DNA from 3 places in the Marinomonas sp. THO17 genome. Region 2 is predicted to be linked to each of the others. Evidence: predicted binding sites of a transcription regulator. Region 2 holds the regulator's gene; each other region holds the start of a gene.
What was found. The regulator sigma-54, encoded in region 2, starts transcription at its own class of promoters, with help from an activator protein. The targets are predictions, from matches to a motif close to TGGCACNNNNNTTGCTNT.
Positions count from the first base shown of each region.

Region 1 (2,277 bases), 220 kb from region 2:
AGCGCGAGCGCTTTCACCTGATGTGATGAGTGGCATAATGGGCGCATTAGGGATTGCCTGGATGTTATGGGGTTTTGTGGTCTCTTTTGTTTCTGATCGTATTGGACGTAAACCCGCTATGATCTTTTTTACTCTGGTAACAACAGCCTTCCCACTGGTACTGATTTTTGCTGAGACGGACATGATTTTACCCCTCGCTTTCATTACTTATACTGGGCTTGGGTGTTTCACTTTATTTATGGCAACCATTCCAGCAGAAACGGTATCCCCTCGACAAGTAGCGACTGCGCTTGGTTTGATTATGGGGGTTGGTGAACTGGTTGGTGGTTTTATTACGCCTATCATAGCTGGTGTGCTGGCTGATCAATATGGTCTGGATGTTGTTATGTGGATAGGGGCAGGGACCTCTTTCACTGTGGTGATATTGTCACTATTTTTGCAGGAAACAGCTCCAGCTGTTATCTCTAAACAAGAGGGTAAAGCGGTTTCCTCTTTATCCTAATGAATCTGTTGTAATTCTGTCATTCATACCCACAGGGAGGTGGGACTAGTTTTCTTCCAACATTTTTTCAAAACATCTTTTCTTCAAATACTTTTTCTCCAATTGGTTTTAGATCGACTTTAAAAATCGGTTTCTTGCTTTCAGTATTTCAAATCGAATTTCATTACCTTTGACTATCACCAGTTCGATGTTGCTTCTGGTTGAAACTTGCTGAATTTGGGAAAGCGCTTTTTTTTAGTGCGGAAGAAGGTTGGATGTTACACAAGTGTTCTTTTTTATTTCATCTCTTCTCTTTTATAGACAATCTTATAATGCTTTCAATCTGAATTGAAAGACATGGGTGATATCAAAGCACTGTCTTTTAAGCACTTTCTTGTAAACACTGTCTTAAAAGCCCAGGGGATCATTCAATAAGGTTAGATTGGCAAAGGTTTTGCTTTCTTGATAGGAAATAAATATTCCTTTTGGTGCTTTTTTAAAGCTGTTAACGGTTTTTTTAATCAAACTGAACAATAGAGAGGGGAAAATGGCTAATTCTTGGCGTATGTCTGCTTTATCTGATCGCCATCGGGCGCTCGGTTCAACTCTTGAAGATTGGAATGGTATGGGGACTCCCTGGACCTATGACAGTGACTTGGCGCTGGCGCATGAAGCCATACGCACCAAGGCTGGTTTGATGGACGTATCTGGTTTGAAGAAAGTGCATTATGTTGGACCTCATGCAGAGAGTTTGCTGGATTATGCCACCACTCGTGATATGTCCAAGCTTTATCCTGGTAAGTCGGTTTACGCATGCATGCTCAACGATGAAGGTAAGTTTGTGGATGATTGCATTGTCTATCGAACAGGGCCTAATGCCTTTATGGTGGTACATGGCGCGGGGAAGGGAGATGAAATGTTAGCCCGAAGTGCCCTTGGGCGTCAGGTGGCGATGTTATTTGATGATGATCTGCATGATATTTCTTTACAAGGCCCGCTAGCCATTGATTTTCTTGAAGAGCATGTACCAGGTATTCGTGACTTAGCTTATTTTCATCATATGCAAACACGCTTGTTTGATTGTCCTGTGATGATTTCGAGAACGGGTTATACCGGTGAACGGGGTTATGAGATTTTTTGTAAAGCGGCGGATGTGGGATTGCTTTGGGACACCATTTTAGAAAAAGGTAAACCTCTTGGCATTATTCCTTGTGCTTTTACTGCCTTGGATATGCTACGAGTGGAAAGCTATTTGCTCTTTTACCCTTATGACAATTCAGAAATGTACCCTTTTCCAGATGAAGCGGCTGGAGACACATTGTGGGAGCTGGGATTGGATTTCACCGTCTCAAAAGACAAGACCCAGTTTCGTGGTGCCATCGAACATTTTCGTTTACAAGATACACTCAGGTTTAAAATATTCGGTGTGTTGCTAGAGGGTGATCAAGCCGCAGCGGAAGGGGATACGCTTTGGGTGGATGGTAAACAGGTTGGTGTGATTACTTGTGCTATGTATTCACGCTTAACCAATAAATCCATGGCCATTGCCCGTTATGATGTGGCCTATGCCGTTCAAGGTCAGCCACTTCAAGTCAAGGGCAGTATTGAAGTGGCTGCTGTGGCACATAGCTTGCCATTTGATGATCCTGAAAAGAAAAAACGCACTGTTAAAGGCTAACGATTAGGAGAGGTTATGGAAGCGGACTTTGATTCAAGCATAAAGAGTCGTCCTCTGTATCAAGCTATCAGTATTAATGATAAAGCGATTTTTTCTTTGTTTGTGGTAGAAGCTGGCC
Region 1 is NZ_AP031575.1:417,337-419,613, forward strand. It holds gene ABXS85_RS01940 (MFS transporter) at 1-502, shown strand, start outside; gene ABXS85_RS01945 (aminomethyltransferase family protein) at 1,029-2,159, shown strand; gene ABXS85_RS01950 (dimethylamine monooxygenase subunit DmmA family protein) at 2,175-2,277, shown strand, end outside.
Region 1: a site for sigma-54 is predicted at 925-942, ahead of ABXS85_RS01945 (aminomethyltransferase family protein). Genes of this name have one in related genera too.

Region 2 (2,277 bases):
TCAACATCACTCATATTCGTAAAAATTTAGGCATGGCCCTTTCTGGTGGCGAACGGCGTAGAGTTGAAATTGCACGTGCTTTGGCAATGAATCCTAAATTCATATTATTAGACGAACCTTTCGCAGGGGTTGATCCAATTTCTGTAGGCGATATAAAGCTGATTATTAAACATTTACAAGACAACGGCATTGGCGTTTTAATTACCGACCACAATGTAAGGGAAACGCTGGATATTTGTGACAAAGCTTACATTGTAGGCAATGGTTACATCATAGCTTCTGGTGATGCCAGTGAAGTAATTAACAACGAACAAGTAAAAAAAGTCTATTTAGGCGACGACTTCCGCCTGTAACCCCTTATCATTGTTGTAGAAAGGGAGTAGTATGCATAACTCGTTCCAATTATTTATTAAATCAGACAGAGTTGCTCCATGAAGCAGTCTTTACAGCTAAAGCTCGGTCAACAATTAACCATGACCCCGCAGTTGCAACAAGCCATTCGCTTGCTGCAACTTTCGACATTGGATTTAAAACAAGAAATTCATGAATTCCTTGAATCCAATCCTTTGCTGGAATTAGATGACGACGACTTAACCGCCATCGACTTACCAGCCAGCATTGAATCTAAAGTCGAAAACGATACAAGCAAAGAAAAGGCAAACAGTGAGTCAGCCGAAGAAGCCCGATTAGAATCAGAATGGACGGAAAGTATCCCAGAAGAGTTGTCAATTGATAGCAACTGGGATGATACCTATCAAAGCTCAGCCGCAGTAAGCGATGTGACTAGCTTCGATAATGAAATGGACTTTGAGAGTCGTAATGCTCCAGCAGAGAGTATTCAAGACCATTTAATTTGGCAGCTCAATCTTACTCACATGTCAGACCGTGACTTGGAGATTGCTTACGCGATTGTTGATTGCGTTCAGCCTGACGGTTATCTGAGCATGCCATTAGAAGACATTCTAGAATCTCTCACAGGTGATCTAGAAGACCTTGAACTGGATGAAATCCAAGCTGTTCAGCACAGATTACAACGCTTTGATCCGGTCGGCGTATGCTCTATTGATTTACGGGATTGTCTGCTAGTGCAATTAGAAGCTTTCCAAGACCACCCTTTATTCAGAAGCACACAAAACTTGATCAGCCATTATTTAAATCTGCTAGGCAGTCGAGATTTTGTGCAGTTAAGCCGTAAAACCAAGCTTAAAGACGAAGCGCTTAAAGAAGTTATTCACCTTATCCAACAACTCAATCCGCGCCCAGGTTCCGCCATTGATGAAGACGACACGGATTATGTCATACCAGATGTGTCAGTTAAAAAGCGTAACGGCATTTGGCAAGTCGAATTGAATAATGACGCTTTACCGCCGATCAAGATTAACGAAACCTATTCTGCGATGGCCAACACGGCCTCTACAGCAGAAGATGTAAGCTACATCAAAAATTCCTTACAAGAAGCTAAATGGTTTATGAAGAGTTTACAAAGTCGTAATGAAACTCTGCTAAAAGTAGCCAGCTGTATTGTGAGTCGCCAGATTGATTTCTTCGAACTTGGCGAAGAAGCCATGAAACCTATGGTATTACATGATGTTGCCGAAGAAGTAGGCATGCATGAATCAACTATTTCTCGTGTCACTACACAAAAATACATGCATACACCAAAAGGCATTTTTGAATTGAAATACTTCTTTTCAAGCCATGTTAATACTGCGTCAGGCGGTGAATGTTCTTCTACCGCCATACGCGCTATGATTAAAAAATTGGTTGCTGATGAACCTGCTAAGAAACCACTTAGTGATAATAAATTAGCAACCATCTTGGCGGACCAAGGCATTCAAGTAGCAAGACGCACCGTTGCCAAATATCGTGAGGCGATGAATATACCGCCTTCCAATGAACGAAAAAGATTGATTTAACAGGTATTAAGTATCATGCCATTAAATTCACTATTAAAAGCCGATCTGGTGCTTGCTAAACAAGACATTGTTAGTAAAAAACGGGTTCTTGAAAGTTTGGCGGAGATCACTTCTAACCGCCTACACTGTGATAATGAAGCTGTCTATGACGCCTTGTTGGCACGTGAAAAATTAGGTAGCACCGGCATAGGCAATGGCATTGCCATCCCGCATTGCCGTCTAGAATCTGCCAATCGTACGGCCGTTGTTGTTATGTCACTACAAAGCCCCATTGACTTTGACTCTGTCGACAAACAGAGTGTTGACTTGATCTTCGCCTTAATTGTGCCACCTCACGAATGCGATCAACACTTATCGACTC
Region 2 is NZ_AP031575.1:199,898-202,174, reverse strand. It holds gene lptB (LPS export ABC transporter ATP-binding protein) at 1-353, shown strand, start outside; gene ABXS85_RS00875 (RNA polymerase factor sigma-54) at 432-1,916, shown strand; gene ptsN (PTS IIA-like nitrogen regulatory protein PtsN) at 1,932-2,277, shown strand, end outside.

Region 3 (2,277 bases), 1.3 Mb from region 2:
CAAGTGGCAAAAGATTTTATTGTCTCTTTTTATCAGCTGTATTTTGCGGACAAAGAACATCTGGCTCGCTCTTTTACACCTTATCAGGTGAACCCTGAGCACAAGGACATCATCCAGAATATGTTTGCGGGTGACAATTACGAAGAAGACTTTAAAGTACTAAAAGAACAACTAGGGCATTTCGGTGCCAGCGTTCCTACCTTATTCAAACAATACAGTGAATTGTGTGAACCTGGCGGCGTTCGCTTCTTAGACTTTGGCGTAGATGCTGACTTTGGCTACTGTGTAGACGGATTGGTTTTGGTCGATCTCAACACAGTCAAAGAAGCGAAAAACAAGCGCTACCGAGGTCAATAATTCAAGATCCATGATGGTCATGATGAGAAGAGTCGTTGTGCTCTTCTAGTGTTTTTTTCATCATCACTAAGTAGACGATCTTTACCACCAACAGAAGACTCAAAATCATAAGGACTATCAATTCAATATCCATTACACACCTCTTATACTTTTTATTAGTGTCTTTTCAGTCTAGCTTAATTCAGTCAAGTAGAATGTGAATTTACATCCTATAATAAAAAAGGAACAGAAAAACGGCGAATTGTGTGATCACGGTTAACACAGAGCGCTCGCTTGACCTTCCAACTAAGACTAAAGGAAAACTTATCTGTACTTTCCTTAAGCGCCAATTTGGGGCAAAAATCGGTCTTAAGCAATTAGAAAATCCTTTGTTTATCAAACGTTAAACAGGCTTTTCTTTTGATGTTAATGAGTTACCAAATCTGGCTCAAGCCTTGCTTCAGCTTGGATTAATCTTGTATCTCGTTTGTCCTCAGGCTTTTGCAGTAGCCTTTTTAATGATGTTTCTTTGTTAGATCATATGGAGCTGGAAATGATTGAGAAAACCTACCTAAAGACTAAGCCAGAATGCAAAGTAAAGTTTTCCTTACCTGCAGAAGCCATTGGTGATGCCAGTAAAGTGTCTGTCGTGGGGGATTTTAATAACTGGGATGCGGAAGCCAATCCGCTCAGGAAACAAAAAACTGGCTTGTACGCATCAACGTTAAACTTGGAAGTGGATAACACTTATCAATTTCGTTATGTCGCAGACAATGTTTATTGGCTGAATGACGATATGGCCGATGCCTATGTGCCAAGCCCAGTTAGCCATGACAGCAATGGTGTATTAAATCTCTGATGCTGCCTACCACCTTGTCTATTGTACGGCACCTCATCATCACTGAATTGAGGTGCCGTTTTTTCTTAGCCATACATACACCTTTTTCTACCCATCTTGTCATAAAAGGTCGCTAAACTCATTTGAAACGACGCCCATCGAACTCTTTGCGTCGCCCTTAGTCGGCAGGCTGATATTCATGAGTAAAAATGTTACAATGTTTTTATTAAATGCGCGTTTAATAAAAAATTCATACCTTGATGCTACTAAAAACAGGGTATTGAACCCAATGAAGAGAGGCAAACAAGATGGCACACAAGCAGCAATACATTCACGGCCGCTACCATGCATCCACCAGCGGAGAACATTTTGAAACCATCAACCCAGCCACAGGGGAAGTCATCGCAACGGTTGAACATGCTGGACAAGCGGAGCTTGATGCTGCAGTTGAATCTGCCAAACAAGGTCAAAAAGTCTGGGCGGCAATGAGCCCAGTAGAGCGTGGTCGCATTCTTAAAAAAGCCGCAGACATGCTGCGTGAACGTAATGAAGAGTTGGCCAAACTGGAAGTGTTAGACACAGGTAAACCCTTACAAGAAGCCATTTGCGTTGACATTGAAACCGGTGCCGATGTGATCGAATATTACGCAGGACTGACCGACAAAATCCAAGGCGAATACCAAGACTTAGGAAACGGAAACTTTTTCTATACTCGCCGTGAACCGTTAGGCATTTGCGCTGGCATTGGCGCATGGAACTACCCTATTCAAATCGCCATGTGGAAATCAGGCCCAGCACTGGCGGCTGGCAATGCGATGATTTTCAAGCCATCAGAAGAAACCCCATTAACCGCCCTCAAACTGGCGGAAATTTTTACCGAAGCGGGTTTACCAGACGGTGTGTTCAATGTGGTACAAGGTGATGGTCGTACCGGTCAAATGATCACCAATCACCCTGATATCGATAAAGTATCCTTCACGGGGGAAGTGGGCACAGGTAAAAAAGTCATGGCGGCGTCAGCTCAGTCTCTCAAAGAAGTGACCATGGAATTGGGCGGTAAGTCTCCTATGATCATCTTCCCTGACATGCCAATCGATCAAGCG
Region 3 is NZ_AP031575.1:2,807,818-2,810,094, reverse strand. It holds gene ABXS85_RS13365 (GNAT family N-acyltransferase) at 1-357, shown strand, start outside; gene ABXS85_RS13360 (isoamylase early set domain-containing protein) at 890-1,195, shown strand; gene betB (betaine-aldehyde dehydrogenase) at 1,483-2,277, shown strand, end outside.
Region 3: a site for sigma-54 is predicted at 781-798, ahead of ABXS85_RS13360 (isoamylase early set domain-containing protein). Genes of this name have one in related genera too.